Regions from separate parts of the Vibrio sp. SCSIO 43136 genome, predicted to be linked through region 1. Evidence: predicted binding sites of a transcription regulator. Region 1 holds the regulator's gene; each other region holds the start of a gene.

The links. The regulator PurR, encoded in region 1, represses purine synthesis genes. The targets are predictions, from matches to a motif close to TNANGNAAACGTTTNCNTNA.
Region 2: the regulator PurR is predicted to act here: its motif matches at 3,765-3,784, upstream of J4N39_RS03275 (NCS2 family permease).
Region 3: the regulator PurR is predicted to act here: its motif matches at 2,606-2,625, upstream of glpX (class II fructose-bisphosphatase).

The regions. Positions count from the first base shown of each region.
Region 1 is NZ_CP071848.1:1,159,258-1,164,636, reverse strand. Features, by position in the region: gene torR (two-component system response regulator TorR) at 1-237, opposite strand, end outside; gene torD (molecular chaperone TorD) at 471-1,118, shown strand; gene purR (HTH-type transcriptional repressor PurR) at 1,407-2,414, shown strand; cyclic di-GMP riboswitch class I at 2,578-2,670, shown strand; gene J4N39_RS05465 (TfoX/Sxy family DNA transformation protein) at 2,788-3,378, shown strand; gene J4N39_RS05460 (TVP38/TMEM64 family protein) at 3,537-4,226, shown strand; gene J4N39_RS05455 (putative signal transducing protein) at 4,230-4,541, shown strand; gene J4N39_RS05450 (alpha/beta fold hydrolase) at 4,572-5,366, opposite strand.
Region 2 is NZ_CP071848.1:669,787-675,165, reverse strand. Features, by position in the region: gene proB (glutamate 5-kinase) at 1-19, opposite strand, end outside; gene crl (sigma factor-binding protein Crl) at 131-520, opposite strand; gene frsA (esterase FrsA) at 591-1,838, opposite strand; gene gpt (xanthine phosphoribosyltransferase) at 1,935-2,393, opposite strand; gene J4N39_RS03275 (NCS2 family permease) at 2,448-3,743, opposite strand; gene J4N39_RS03270 (aminoacyl-histidine dipeptidase) at 4,691-5,379, shown strand, end outside.
Region 3 is NZ_CP071848.1:214,344-219,722, forward strand. Features, by position in the region: gene J4N39_RS01045 (helix-turn-helix transcriptional regulator) at 1-399, opposite strand, end outside; gene J4N39_RS01050 (HAD family hydrolase) at 675-1,334, shown strand; gene glpX (class II fructose-bisphosphatase) at 1,471-2,478, opposite strand; gene zapB (cell division protein ZapB) at 2,862-3,104, shown strand; gene rraA (ribonuclease E activity regulator RraA) at 3,152-3,679, opposite strand; gene J4N39_RS01070 (1,4-dihydroxy-2-naphthoate polyprenyltransferase) at 3,754-4,671, opposite strand; gene hslU (ATP-dependent protease ATPase subunit HslU) at 4,814-5,379, opposite strand, start outside.

The DNA of each region.
Region 1 (5,379 bases):
CACCAAGATGATGCCAATGTCCGATTGGCTTCTTAGCTCTCGGGTTAGCATCAAACCATCTTCATTCGGAAGGTTAATGTCGAGCATGACCAAGTCGATGCTGTTGGTTGCAAGCACCTCACGCATCTGTTCCCCGCTTTCTGCTTCGCTGACTTGATAGCCTTCTTTTTGAAAATATCCCGCCAACTTGCTGCGGGTAACAATGTCGTCTTCTACAACTAAAATATGATGGCTCATCGGTACCACTTATATATTTCTAATCTCATTATTATTCTATTCACAATCGGTTACATTTCTAGCCAAGCGACGAAAAATCCTCTGAATTCGACACTTTTATTGATATGAAACAACTGAAAACGGCTGGGTTAACAGTCCTTCATAAGCTGTTATTTTTTGTCTTAATTTGTGCGGATGCTGTTCATTTTGATGCGCTATAATCGTTGCATCAATGCCTTAGGAGCTAAGCTATCATGCAAGAAACCAAACAATTTAATGAAAAGCGTGCCGAAATTTATTGGTGGCTATCAAGCCTATTTGCTGCTGAACTGACAGACAAAGAACTTGATGCCTACCACAGCGCGGACATTCGCGCCTTTATTCAAGGTCTGGCAAGCAACGACAAGCTTAGCACGTCTGCAAGCGCACTGATTGACTGCCTGAATAAATTGCAAGACAGAGAAGATGCACAACTTGAGTTGGCCGCTGACTTTTGTGACCTGTTTCTTACCTCAGATAAAGGCGGTGCACTGCCTTACGCCTCAATCTATGTCGGGAAATCTGGTCTGCTCAATGACGTTCCTGCACAAGAAATGGCGGCATTGATGAATGAAAAAGGCATTGGTATGCAGGAGGGCTTCAACGAGCCTGCAGACCACTTAGCCGTCGAACTCGACTTTTTGGGCAATCTCATCATTCAATCTAACCAAATCGAAGACGAAGACGCATTCGAACAAGCGCTCGCCGAGCAAAAAGAGTTTATTAATAACAAGTTACTTAACTGGCTGCCTAAGTTTGTAAAAGCATGCAAAGACAACGACGAGTATGGATTTTACGCCGCAGTTTCTACGCTATTAATTGACTTTTTGGCGTTAGATAGCCAATACCTATCGGGTGAGTAGCGTCTTGTTCGGTGTATCAAATCTAGAAAAAATTATAATATTGTGTGAGCTGTAAATAAGTAATCAGCATATTAGTGATTGTCAGCCCCCAAATATGGGGCTAAAATTGTGAACGCAAACGATAAAAAAATGATTTCTAGATGAAAACAACGTAAACCGCTGTTCATAGGCGGTTTTTGTGTTTTTGGTACATGTGATTCTAGCGATGAGCCATAGCTAACCATTCGGTGCGTTTTTGGCGTAAACCCATGACAAACCATCGCTCATTCGCTAACTCAGGATAACCTTATGGCCACTATTAAAGATGTTGCGCGTCTTGCTGGAGTTTCTACCACGACGGTTTCGCACGTAATTAATAAAACTCGCTTTGTTGCTGAAGCTACTCAAGAGAAAGTAAACAAAGCGGTTAAAGAACTTAACTATGCCCCAAGTGCGGTTGCTCGTAGTTTGAAATGTAACTCGACTCGTACCATTGGCATGCTGGTAACCCAATCCACTAACCCATTTTTCAGTGAAGTTGTCGACGGTGTAGAAAGCTATTGTTACCGTCAAGGCTACACTTTGATCCTATGTAATACTGGTGGTATCTACGAAAAGCAGCGTGACTATATTCGCATGCTAGCGGAGAAACGCGTCGATGGCATCTTGGTGATGTGTTCAGATTTGACAGAAGAGTTGCATCAAATGCTCGATTCGCACGCCGACATCCCTAAAGTGGTGATGGACTGGGGCCCAGAAAGCTCTGGTGCAGATAAGATCATTGATAACTCTGAAGAAGGGGGTTATCTAGCGACGCAATACCTGATCGAAAATGGCCACACCAACATCATGTGCCTATCAGGCCACTTAGAAAAAGCGGCTTGTAAAGAGCGCATCGCAGGCTTTCGTCGTGCGATGGACAAAGCGGGCCTGCCAAGCGATGACAGCAAGATCATTGAAGGTAACTTCGAGTGTGACACCGCGGTGCTGGCTGCCGATAAGATTATTGCTATGGGTGAAGAGCGCCCAACAGCGGTATTCTGTTTTAACGACACAATGGCATTGGGCTTGATGAGCCGCCTCCAAGAGAAAGGCATTAAAGTGCCTGAAGACGTGTCTGTGATCGGTTACGACAACATCGACCTTTCTGGTTACTTCTCGCCACCTTTGACTACGGTTCACCAACCAAAACGTCGTGTTGGTAAGACGGCATTTGAACTGCTACTTCAGCGAATCAAAGACAAAGAGCACGAGCGTCGAGTTTTCGAAATGCAACCAGAACTCGTAGAACGAAAATCAGTTCAGAAATTGAACTAAGATCTCGAAAACCTAAGTGAAACAAAGCACGCATCAAGCGTGCTTTTATTTGAATCAAGATCACATTAAGGAGAGCTAATTGTGATGTTTATTCCGCCTTTTCACTATGATTTGACTAAGTCAGGTGCAATTTAACTGACTTCGTTACATTGGATATATCGTGTCACGCACAGGGCAAACCATTTGAAAAAATGGGACGCAAAGCTTCCGGCCTAACTCAAACGGATTTGTTTGAAATGGTAGCGGGGTTGCCGATGGCAAATATGCAAACCTTCCTACAAGTGTTTGAATGAACACTCTTAGATGTGCATCGATTTGCTAATTTCTCGGACCTGAAATTTAGTGGCTTAACTTCTAAACCGAGACTCACAGCATGGATAAACCAGTTTTAAAAGACTCGCTGAGATTATTCGAAGCGTTAGGGACAATAAAGTCTCGCTCAATGTTTGGCGGATTTGGCGTGTTTGCCGATGAAGTCATGTTCGCACTTGTGGTAGGTGAAACCCTCTACATTCGAGCAGACAGCGTCAAAGCACAATACTATCGTGAACAAGGCCTTGAGCCCTACGTATACAAAAAGCGCGGCTTTCCTGTCGTGACCAAATATTTTGCCGTGCCTCAAGAGCAGTGGCAGAATCCGAGCGATATATTCGCAGAAGCAACACACGCACTCTCCATTGCTCGTCAAGAAAAGCAGCAACAAGCTCAAGCTAAACCGACACGCCTTAAAGATTTACCCAATTTACGGTTGGCTTCTGAACGCATGCTGAAAAAAGCGGGCATCAACAGTGTTGAAGAGTTGCATCGCCAAGGCGCAGCGAAAGCTTACTTAGCCATTCGCGCCAGTCAATCGACCGCACCAGGACACGAATTACTGTGGGCACTCGAAGGGGCGATTAAAGGAAGCCATTGGTCGGTAGTTCCTCAAGCACGCCGTGATGAGCTACTACAACAAATCAACTAACTGTTTCCTTCAAGGGCTAACGGTCAACTGTTAGCCCTTTTGCTATCTGTCTGAATTTATTATAGCTACTCGTTCTATTTAGCTTGAAAGAAAAAATCCTATTTCCCTGTCATACTGTTTAATAGAATTTGAAAGGGAAGCTCATCATGAAACTCGCCATCAACAAAAAACTGATCTTAGGTGTGGTGTTACTTGGCACCATAATTTTCCTTGGTATCAAGTTTGGCCCATTACTGACACTAGACAACGCCAAAGCACAACAAGCGCAATTAAGTGCCTTTATCCAAGAAAACTTCTTGATCGCTGCTGGCAGCTATTTCTTTGCTTATGTGGCTATCACTGCCCTTTCAATTCCCGGCGCAGCTGTGGTGACTTTGCTCGCAGGAGCGCTGTTTGGTTTTGGAACTGGCTTACTGCTGGTTTCCTTTGCCAGCACACTAGGGGCAACATTGGCCTTTTTAAGTAGTCGTTACTTGCTAAAAGATTGGGTTCAGGAGAAGTTTGGCAGCAAACTTGATGCGATTAATAAAGGGGTTGAGCGAGATGGCGCTTTTTATCTCTTCTCGTTACGTCTGATCCCTGTATTTCCATTCTTCCTGATTAACTTGGTGATGGGACTGACACCTATTTCCGTGGCAAAATTCTACATCGTTTCTCAAATTGGTATGTTAGCAGGCACTGCTGTGTACGTGAATGCGGGTACTCAGCTAGCTCAGATTGAAACCTTGTCAGGGATTGTCTCACCTGCTGTGCTCGTATCTTTTGCTCTGTTAGGCGTGTTCCCGATGGCTGCGAAGTGGATTCTAGGTAAGTTCAGAGCTGTACCGAGTGGCACTTCTGCGGGGTAACTGATGAAAATCTACATTGCGGCAACCCCACCAGAGGCACACATTGTTTGCGAATTGCTAAAATCTAGGGATATTCGAGCCGAAGTGCGAGGTGAAGGACTGTTTGGCTTGCAGGGGGAGCTGCCTTTTGGGGAAGACAGCGAGCCTTACGTGTGGCTGTTTGACACAGAGCGAGAGTTAGCAGCGCAAAGCATCATTAATGAGTTTCAAGCTAAACAAACAACGGCAGCACCAGATTGGCGCTGCCGTCAGTGTAACGAGTGGATTGAGGCTCAGTTTTCTATCTGCTGGAATTGCGGTCAGGCGCTAGAGTAAAGCGATGCAGATTGCAGCTGTCAGACTATATCAAGCGAATCGCTGGATGAAAGCAATCGAGGCCTGATTAAACTCTTCAGGCTTCTCCACATTACACACATGCCCGCAGTCTGGAATTTCTACCAGCATACTTTCATTGTGCACTCTCACCATCTCTTTCACTGGCTGGATAAACATGTAATCTCTATCACCCATAAGGTAGAGCGTCGGGATAGAAATGTCTTTATCCTTGAAATACTTCATCAGAGGATTAACGTCAGCGGCAAGCGTGTACCAGCGTTTGAACTCCTTCTGACACAGCTTCTTCGCTTCTCGAATAAACAAGTGTCGTGATTCTTTCTGGCTTCGTTGTGGCATCACAATAAATGCGAACAGACGATAAAGCCACATGTATGGGATCATGTGCTTACTAAGATCGCCCACCTTGACCAAGAATTGAGAACGAGCGTTAAAACGGGTCACAGCGCCACCAAGCACCATTGATTTCACGCGCTCCGAAGCTTGCTCTGCCAAGCTACGGACGATAATAGTACCCAACGACATACCAACAAAATGTGCCGATTGAATTTTGAGGTGATCGAGCACTTTAAGCACATCTTGAGATACATCTTTAAAAGTGTACTCGCTGGAAATGATGTCTTTGATTAGCTGATTTGAACGACCATGACCACGAAGGTCTACTAAGAGCAAATTAAAGTGTTGGCGGTAAGCTTTGATCTGCTTAAACCAAATCGAAGAGCTTCCTCCTGCCCCATGCACAAATACCACCCATTCATCGCTGGTGGCATGTCGATATGTTTTGTGAAATAGCAAGTTTTCAGCCATGGTCATTAAATAT
Region 2 (5,379 bases), 490 kb from region 1:
TCACTTTCCCTTGATTCATTATCTCAGTCATTCAAAAACTAATAAGAAAGGATGTTTTAGCAATGAAGACGCCATTTAACAAGCAAAAAAGGCGCTATAGAGCGCCTTTTACGGTGAAAACAGTGATTATTTAACAAGCCTCGGTGGACTCATCATGCAACTGATAGAAGAGCCCAAATTTGTCACTCAAAGCTTTGGTGAGCTTGTCTTCAAATGCGTTTCGAGTTTTATTCACCTCTTCTTTGGCTTCAGCTGGGATCTCCTGCTCTACCCAATCACCTTCTTGGTTATATAGACCAAATCGGAAACGGGCAGTAAAACCGTTATCTTCTGGCTCAAACTCCATCCACCAGCCCCAGAATTCTCGAACTTCCGGTGACTGTTTTTCATCGACACACACTGATAAGCAGTCGAACAAATACGATGTTTCACTCGATAAAGGCTCTCTTAAATACGGCCCCACCGCTTTAAAAGTTGCGAGTAAACGGTGATGAGTTGGGCTCGGTGTAGTTTCTGACATATCGAATCTCCCTTTCGGCTGCACAGTTCACAACTGCATAACATTATCCTTACCCAAGCTCGGTTAGATGTCACCTAAATAGTTCATCTTTCAGCCATTTAATCGCCAAATCGAGGGATTGCTCATATCCTTGAGTAATATTTTTGGCTTTTATTTTCTTTGCCATACCACCTTCACTAAACATAGCCACCAGCTGATTGTCGCTATGAGGACACACAGGGTCGTTTTCCAATCCAATCGCCAAAATAGGCACTTTCGTTCGTCGACTGGTTAAAAAACCTTGAGTTTTCAGTGACCAAGCCCGCATTTGTCCCGCCAAACTATGGATATCTACGGCAGTTTTTCCCAGTCGAGATGCCAGCACATCGAGATACATCTTAGGCATATTCTTCAGCTTTTCTGCCGAAGACAGAATATCGTGAGTTGGCGCACCTAGTGCGACACACGCTTTTATCTTGTATTGCTGAAGAAAAGAGAGCCTTACCATGGCGTTACCGCCAAAACGAAAACCAAGCAGCGCAACATTAAAATGATCCACCCAAGGTATGTTTGGCAGCTCTTCTAGAACCGCTTGATGCAGGCATGAAGAGTCTTCGGTCAAGTTCCAATGGGAGTTGTGACCGATGGATGGCATATCCACGGTTAACATCGCAATGCCTTCTTTCGCCAGGTAGTCACGAAACAGCCGCCACAAATCGGTCTGTAAACTATCTAAACCAGCACTCACAATGACCACAGGTTGCGGTTTGTCCGTGCTGGTTAGGTGCAAATGAGCCACGATTTTTTTGTTTTGGTAAGGGATCGAGAGTTGCTTAACAATGTATGAGGTACGTTTAGCTCCCTCTTGATAGGCAGCATTAGCTAGAGTTTGCGCTTGTATGGCTAAGTTGTCATTTTTGAGGTGTGGGTAACCGGCAATGCTATAACAGAGCGATGCATTGAAAAACTGCTCTGCTGCCTCATCGCCCTCTTTATCAACCGCTTGTTTTTGGTGCGCCATCCCAAGCTTGGTCCACTCAAATGCCCAGTTTCCAGAATGGTAGCCCATCACGGTATCAAGCCACTGATCTTCAGTGCGTGAGTGATTTGAGCTGGCGATGCGAGAGAGTACCGACTCTTGTTCAATCGGATCGAGCCCTTGCCATACCCATTGCAGGCGGCGTAAGTTGCGATACCAAGCAAAACCTTGCTCTTCTCGCTTTTTATCCAAAAACTCAACGCTGGTTGGCATATATTGAGTTAATTGCGAAGTTTCTTTCGCCTGTTTGTGTTTCTCAAACAGCACTTCCGAAAGATTTACATTGTCTGATCCCGCCATTTTCCACTCTTGGCATTCCTTGTATCTGACAATGATATAAAAAAAATGACCCTATCGCAGGGTCATTTTCAATTTGCTCAATGAGATTGGGCTAAATTACTTCTTGTTGATTGGATCAACGAAAGCAATTTCCATATCCCAAGGCTGCTCGATCCAAGTTTCTTGTGGAATATCCACAATGTAATCGTCAACCAAATCAACACCCGCAGGCTTAGCACATACAGTGATAAGTTTTGCTGCTGGGTACATTTCACGCAGTTTACGTGCAGTGTCACCGCTGTCGACTAGGTCATCTACGATTAGGAAACCTTCACCATCTCCCTCTGGTGCTTTTAGCACGGTCATATCACGCTGGTGATCATGGTCGTAGCTAGAAATACATACCGTTTCAACATAACGGATACCAAGTTCACGCGCTAAGATAGCCGCAGGAACAAGACCGCCACGGCTCACACCGATAATGCCTTTCCACTGTTCAGCGGGCATCTGGCGCTCAGCCAGTTGACGACAATACATCTGCATATTGTCCCAAGTGATGATGAATTTTTTAGTCATAATTATTGAAACCTGTTTCGGTTTATTCAAATCAACGGTGAAACGATTGCGTATTTACGCCGCTGACAATACAAATTTAAGCACAAAGATTGCAGCCATGATCCACACACTTAGCGATACATCTCGACCTTTACCACTGAACAGTTTGATTGCCGCGTAAGCGATGAAACCAAGGCAAATACCGTCAGCGATTGAGAAAGTAAGTGGCATAAGTAGTGTTGTCACTACTACTGGCGCAGCTTCAGTGAGATCACGCCAATCGATGCTCACTAGACCAGATAGCATAAGAATGGCTACGTAGAATAGAGCACCTGAAGTGGCGTAAGCTGGGATCATACCCGCCAATGGCGAGAAGAATAATGCAAGTAGGAACAAAATGCCAACCACTACCGCAGTTAGACCAGTGCGACCACCAGCAGCAACACCTGACACACTTTCAATGTACGAAGTCGTACTAGAAGTACCAAGTAGAGCACCTACTGAGGTAGCCGTTGAGTCAGCTAGAAGCGCACGGTTTAGACGAGGGATCTTGCCATCTTTGCCAATGAAATCCGCTTTTTGAGCCACACCGACTAGCGTGCCTGCGGTATCAAAAAGGTCAACGAATAGGAAGGCGAAGATCACTGAAATCATACCGATTTCAAACACTGCCGAGAAGTCGAGTTGCATGAAGGTTGGTGCGATGCTTGGTGGAGCAGAAATAATGCCACCGTACTGAACATCACCAAAAATCATACCTAGTGCAGTAACCGCAAGAATTGCGATCATCACCGCACCTTTCAGACCACGGTGCACAAGTGCGATAGTCAGGAAGAAACCTACCGCTGCAAGCACTGCTGGAGTCGAAGTGATAGAGCCCATAGAAACAAGTGTTGCTGGGTTATCTACCACGATGCCCGCATTTTTCAGGCCGATGAACGCCAAGAAAAGACCAATACCCGCCGAAATACCTGTACGTAGAGAAAGTGGAATAGAGTTAATGATCCACTCACGGATCTTAAACACACTCAAAAGGATAAACAGGATACCGGATACGAACACGGCTGCTAAAGCAACTTGCCACGTATGGCCCATGCCTAAAACCACTGAATAGGTAAAAAAGGCATTGAGACCCATACCTGGTGCTTGCGCTACTGGGTAGTTTGCTACAAAGCCCATGATAAAACAGCCCACTGCAGCCGCAAGACAAGTCGCAACGAAAACTGCACCACGATCCATGCCTGTGTCAGACAAGATGGCAGGGTTGACGAAAATGATATATGCCATTGTCAGGAACGTAGTGATCCCGGCAATAACCTCGGTACGAACACTACTATTGTGTTCGTTAAGTTTGAACAGCCTTTCCAGCATGGTTATATCCCTAAAATTTATATTACAAAACGATTGCGTAAACGATTGGCGCGAATTATAGAGTTATCAAATAGCGATTTCTAGGCTAGAGCGGCTCTTTTAAGGCATTTTCTACAACTTTATTGACATGATCGACCATTATAGATTGAGCGATCCACTCATTCACCAGTCAAATCAATAACTAAGGACAGAGAACAACTAGAGGGATTTTTTGAGGGAGTGTTAGTGAAGAATACTCCAGCATAGGCATTTATGCGCAGAAAACTCGACTTAGTTGTCAATAATTACCCGAGTTGGTCGCTGTTGAAGGAAAGTGGCAGGAATAAAAAAACGCCACTCAAAACGAGTGGCGTCAGAATCACGGCAACCAAATGGTTGAAAAAAAATTCTAAAGATTAGGGGGTGAACTTTCGTTCAAATCACATGCTCGGTTACGGGTTAGTAACCAAAACCTGCAAAATTTAAGAAGTTTTCGCCATTAGTCGTACATAGTTGTGCTGTTGGCCAAAAGCTTACTGAAGACATACCATTCATAGTTATCACCTTTAAATCGATTAATGTTTAACAGATTCTCGGTTCCTTGGAGGCGATATTTCGGACTCATCCTTTGAGCATTTTTAACTTCACTTGGGAAGTGGTTATAAATATACCACCAAGAAAATTAATTACAACCTTTTTGGCGATCTTTATCACACTAACCTACCAAAACTGACTTAGATCAAATCCATTTTGTAATTAAATTACAGAAAACGTTTGCATCGTATACTTTACCGCCAAAGATGGGTGTTCAAAGTTTGTTACGCCTTTATTAAAAACTCGTCCTAGAACTACTTCTGTCTAAATTGATCCAGTGGTATGCTGTTTTCCACTAAAAACCTGCGCTCCCACTAGTCGATTATGCTCAACTAATCCGGGCTCGCACGAGTTACAACATAAAGGAGTCTTCCGTGTCTGAATTCCATTCTGAGATCAGTCAACTATCACCTGCCCCACTATGGCAGTTCTTCGACAAAATCTGTTCTATTCCTCACCCATCAAAGCATGAAGAAGCACTAGCGACTTACATCGTTGACTGGGCAAAAGAGCAAGGGTTAGATGTTCGTCGTGATCCAACAGGTAATGTATTTATCAAGAAACCTGCAACAGCGGGAATGGAAAACAAAAAAGGCGTGGTTCTTCAGGCGCATATCGACATGGTGCCACAGAAGAATGAGGACACCGACCATGACTTCACTAAAGATCCGATTCAACCATACATTGATGGTGAGTGGGTCACTGCAAAAGGCACCACTCTAGGCGCAGATAACGGCATGGGCATGGCATCTTGCCTTGCAGTGCTTGCATCCAATGAAATCAAACACGGTCCACTAGAAGTGCTGCTGACCATCGATGAAGAAGCAGGCATGACTGGTGCATTTGGCCTAGAAGCGGGTTGGCTTGAAGGTGACATCCTACTAAACACAGACTCTGAGCAAGAGGGTGAAGTTTACATGGGTTGTGCTGGCGGTATCGATGGTTCATTCAGCTTTGATATCGCCCGTGAAGCGGCACCTGCAGGCTTCGTCGCTCGTCAATTGACCTTGAAAGGCTTAAAAGGCGGTCACTCAGGTTGTGATATTCATACTGGCCGTGGCAA
Region 3 (5,379 bases), 940 kb from region 1:
TTCTCGAAGTGAACGGATAGTTTCGAGTTTCTCTGCTAGCGTTTCACATCCAGATAGGGCTTGCTGATAGTGTAGGAAGGTTTTGTTTTCGCGCTCGAGTGCTACTTGCGACAGTGCATCTGCACCAAATAGCGCTTCAACGGAATCTAAGACCTGAATCGCCAGTTCCCCATGTCGGTCTGAAAAGCGAGTATGTCCTTTGGACGTCAGTTGCCAATGCCGAGTCGGCCGACCGACTTTGACTTTCACGTCTTCAAACTGCAAATACCCTTCATCTTCCAAACTTTGCAGGTGCTGCCTTGCCCCCATGGTGGTCATGGATAGATCTTCAGCGAGTTTTTTAGCGGTCAAAGGACCTTCGCGTTTAATCTTATCGAGAATTCTATCGGTGGTTTTCATCCATCCCCACTGGGCATATCGGCTAGGCTATTCATGGCTATTATGAAGTATCCAGTTAATAAAGCAAATGGCTTATAAATATTCTCGGTAAACGGTAAACGGTAAACGGGTAAGCGGAAAACGATAGTAGGAAAAAGGGCGCTATTGTGGTTGTGTTAGTGGCTTGGCCTTTTATCATGTAGCCGATAGCCGATAGCCGATAGCCGATAGCCGATAGCCGATAGCTTACAAACCAAGTAAACTGACTGCCCTTAGTTTTTTCAACCAGGTGAGTCATGAATTTCCAAGCCGCAATTTTTGATATGGACGGACTACTGCTCGATACTGAGCGTGTTTGCATGCGAGTGTTTAAGCAAGCGTGTGAGGCTTTGGATGAGCCATTTCTTGAAGATGTTTACCTACAAATCATTGGTCGCAACGCACAAGGTATTGAGAAAGTGATTAGGGATGGGTACGGACCAAAGCTAGATTACCCTCGGTTAAACAACGAGTGGCGTGGTCGATATGATGCGATCGTTAAGCATGAACCTATCCCAAAGAAGGCGGGCGTGGTGGAGCTTTTAGAATGGTTAAAGCTCAATAAGATCCCAACGGCGGTAGCGACCTCAACGCGTAAAGAGGTTGCCGTGTTAAAGCTACAACACGCAGGCCTAGACCATTACTTTGACCACGTGACAACTGGTTGTGAAGTTGAGCATGGCAAACCACACCCAGAAATTTATCAGCTGGCCGCCAAACGTTTAGGCGTACCTGCACATTCATGTTTGGCGTTTGAAGACTCAAACAATGGTGTACGCTCAGCCGTAGCCGCACAGATGATCACTTACCAAATCCCCGATTTAGTCTCACCGTGCGAGGAAGTGATAGCTTTAGGGCACAAGGTAACTGAAAGCCTAACCAAGGTTCTTGAGGAATTGAAAGATAGTGGGGTTTAAGGGTTTAAGGCGAAATTGCACTTCCCTTTTACCCTTAGCGATAGCGTCCGTTAGCAAAGCGTCCCCTTTCCCCGTTCGCACAAAAAAGCCGGACTAAATAGCCCGGCTCCATAACCTTCAAAGTGCGCTGCAAGTATTAAAGAATACGATCGCGAACCTCAGGATCTTTACGCTCTAAGTAGTGCGTCGACTTAATGCGACGAATAGTACGGCAGCGACCACGGATAAGCAGTGTTTCTGTGGTTGCGATGTTGCCTTGGCGAGCGATGCCTTCTAGTAGGTCACCTTTCGTGATACCCGTTGCAGAGAACACAACGTTGTCGCTGCGAGCCATGTCAGACATCTTAAGAATAACGTTCGCTTCAACGCCCATCTCTTTACAACGTTCAAGCTCAAGTTCACCGTGTTTGCGGTTCTCTTCAGTATCGCCTTTCACTTCGTGACGCGGTAGAAGGCGACCTTGCATGTCACCGTCTAGAGCACGGATAACCGCCGCAGAAACAACACCTTCTGGTGCACCGCCGATGCAGTACATCATGTCGACTTCGCTGTCTGGCATACAAGTTAGGATAGATGCGGCTACGTCGCCATCTGGCACAGCAAATACACGTACACCCATCGCTTGCATTTCGGCAATCACTGCGTCGTGACGAGGTTTCGCCAGCGTGATCACGGTTAGCGTCTCTAGAGTTTTACCTAGTGCTTTAGCAGTGTTCTCTAGGTTCTCTTTAAGTGGCTTACTTAGGTCGATAACACCTTTAGCGCCAGGGCCTACAACCAGCTTTTCCATGTACATGTCAGGTGCTTTTAGGAAGCTACCTTTCTCGCCCGCTGCTAGCACTGCTAGGGCATTTGATTGGCCCATCGCCGTCATGCGAGTGCCTTCGATTGGGTCAACGGCGATATCTACAGCATCACCACCTAGGCCAACGTTCTCACCGATGTACAGCATTGGTGCGTCATCGATTTCACCTTCACCAATCACGATTTCGCCACTGATATCAGTTTTGTTAAGTAGGGTACGCATCACTTCAACGGCGGCACCGTCGGCTGCGTTTTTATCACCACGTCCTAACCACTTGTATCCTGCTAGTGCTGCACCTTCGGTGACACGAGAAAATGCCATCGCTAAATCGCGTTTCATGCTGACTCCAAAATTATGAAGAAGAGGGAAGAGTTTGTATCCAAGCCATGCCAAAAAGCTCCAACACTGGGTTGAATGCACTTTTTTTCATCGCATTGGTAAATTTCGCGGCGATTCTACCACAAGTTAGAGTAAACGTTTGCTTTTTTGCAGGAGAACTGTCACTAGTGTGGTTTATGCTGGCAAAAGGCGGAGTTAAATACTGGCTAAGCGCTTGGTAGTACAAGGAAGTGTCAAAATTTGCTCGAAATCGCAGTTTTTTTAATCAAATGAACAAATATGGCAGATTTTGGGCGTGAGTCTGACGTGCTAGCCCAGTAGAATGGATTCATTACCGTGAATGGAGTGTTCACGTCAATCGGATAAGAAGACAGGTAGCTAAAATGTCATTAGAAGTGTTAGAAAAACTAGAAGCGAAAGTTCAAACAGCAGTAGACACTATCGCACTACTACAAATGGAAGTTGAAGAGCTTAAAGAGCAAAACGAGCAGCTAGCATCAGAAGCAAGCGAGCTTAAAGGCAACCGCGAAGAGCTTGAGCAGCAAAACCAACGCATGCGTGAAGAGCACAATGCTTGGCAAGAGCGCATCCGTAACCTACTTGGTAAAATGGATGACGTTGAGTAATCTCAATCAAACAGTAAAAAGGGAGCCAAGGCTCCCTTTTTTCATTGTTAGTCTTCTAGATACTCTTCTTCATCTTCTTCCAGCTCTTCACCGTCGGCGTCGAGTGGTTCCTGAGACAAGATGATGCCCGTGTTATCAGCATAGAGGTAATCTTCCGGCAGGAAAGTAACACCGCCAAAGTTTACCGCTACATCGATTTCACCAATGTCTTGTGATGCTGCGCCAACCGGAATGGACGCCAGTGCTTGAATGCCAACGTTCATGTCTTCAAGCTCGTCTACTTCACGCACACAGCCATAAACGACAATGCCTTCCCATTCGTTTTCTTCTGCCAGAGAAGCGAGTTCAGAGTCGATAAGAGCGCGGCGCAGTGAACCACCACCGTCAATCAGCAACACTCGTCCTTGGCCTTCTTGCTCTAAGATGGAACGGATCAATCCGTTGTCTTCAAAGCACTTAACCGTGGTGAGCTGGCCAGCAAAAGAGGCGCTACCGCCAAAGTTACTGAACATAGGCTCAACTACATCGACCGAATCAAGGTAGATATCGCATAACGCTGAGGTGTTGTATTCCATACGCATCGTCTTCTATAGCAAGTGTCTTCTTCGAGTATATAACCCCGATAAGTCATTGCAATGACAAGCCTCAATTAACTGGCCAGAGTTTGGCCTGTGATCACGATTGAGAACAACAAGTTAGTCACTAAGGCACACTTGACGATAACTGGCATCATCGGCGCTAGCTCAACGGGCTGTTTTGCCGCGAGCACCGCCTTGCCGTGCTTGAGTAGCAAGGCGATGGCCGCCAGCATGATCATTGACCACAAGGTGATGTAAGTGTTGAGCCATAGGTAGGCGATGAAGGCTGCGCCACCACCTGCTAGTAGTAACATGTGATAAAGCTTTGCTTTGCCACTGCCTAGGCGTACCGCCATGGTTTTTTTGCCACAAGCGCGATCGTTGTCGATATCTCGCATGTTGTTGATGTTCAATACCGCCACCGCAAGCAGGCCGCAACCTAACGCAGGTAAGAAAACGTCACTCGATAGTGTGCCCGTGTGCAGAAAGTAAGTACCCGCAACCCCAAGTAGGCCAAAGAAGATGAATACGGATAAGTCACCCAGACCTACATAGCCATAAGGTTTACTGCCGACGGTGTAAGCGATGGCGCTAATAATGGCGAGCAGTCCAAGTAGCAAGAAAGCGATGATGCTGCTCGGTGATTGCAGCGCATAAAGCACCAGGGCTAACCCCGAAGCTATGGTAAGCGCAATATTGATGGCGATGGCACGGCGCATCATTTGCGGGGTAACCGCACCAGATTGCATCGCACGAGTTGGTCCAAGTCGTGCTTCGTTGTCTGTGCCTTTTACGGCATCGCCATAGTCATTGGCTAGGTTAGAGAGGATTTGAAGCAAGATTGCCGTCAGCAGCGCCAGAAACATGATTGGCAGTGACAACTGACCATTTAATAGCGCCATGCTACTGCCGGTGGTAATTGAGGCAATAGCTAGTGGGAGAGTTTTTGGTCGTGCTGCGTCAAGCCAGATGGCTAGAGTGTTGGTCATAATGTCAAACAGATCACCTAAAGATGGCGACAGTATAACCACAATAAGACTAAGTTCGACCGATGCAATTCAAATTCAGAGCAAAAAAATGCCTGTTTCAACCATGGTTGAAACAGGCATTGGGATTTTGCTCGCAGTAGGGTTAAAGAATGAAGCGGCTTAGGTCTTCGTCTTCAACAAACTCGCCCAGACGTTTGCTGACGTATTCAGCATCTACGATCACTTTTTCATCTTGTGGGTGTTCGGTTGCTGCAAATGAAATTTCTTCCATCAGACGTTCCATCACAGTGTGTAGACGACGTGCACCGATGTTTTCTGTGGTTTCGTTCACTTGCCACGCAGCATCAGCGATTTTCTGGATACCGTCTTGGGTAAATTCAACCCCAACTTCCTCTGTTGCCATCAGCGCTTGGTACTGCTCGGTGAGCGATGCTTTAGGTTCAGTTAGGATGCGTTTGAAGTCATCACTGGTCAGAGCCTCTAGCTCAACACGAATTGGCAGTCGACCTTGCAGCTCGGGAATGAGGTCTGAAGGTTTTGCCACTTGGAATGCACCTGATGCAATAAACAAAATATGGTCGGTTTTGACCATGCCGTGTTTGGTCGATACCGTGCTACCTTCGATTAGAGGCAGTAGGTCACGTTGAACGCCTTCACGAGATACATCAGGGCCGGAGCTTTCGCCACGTTTACAGATTTTGTCGATCT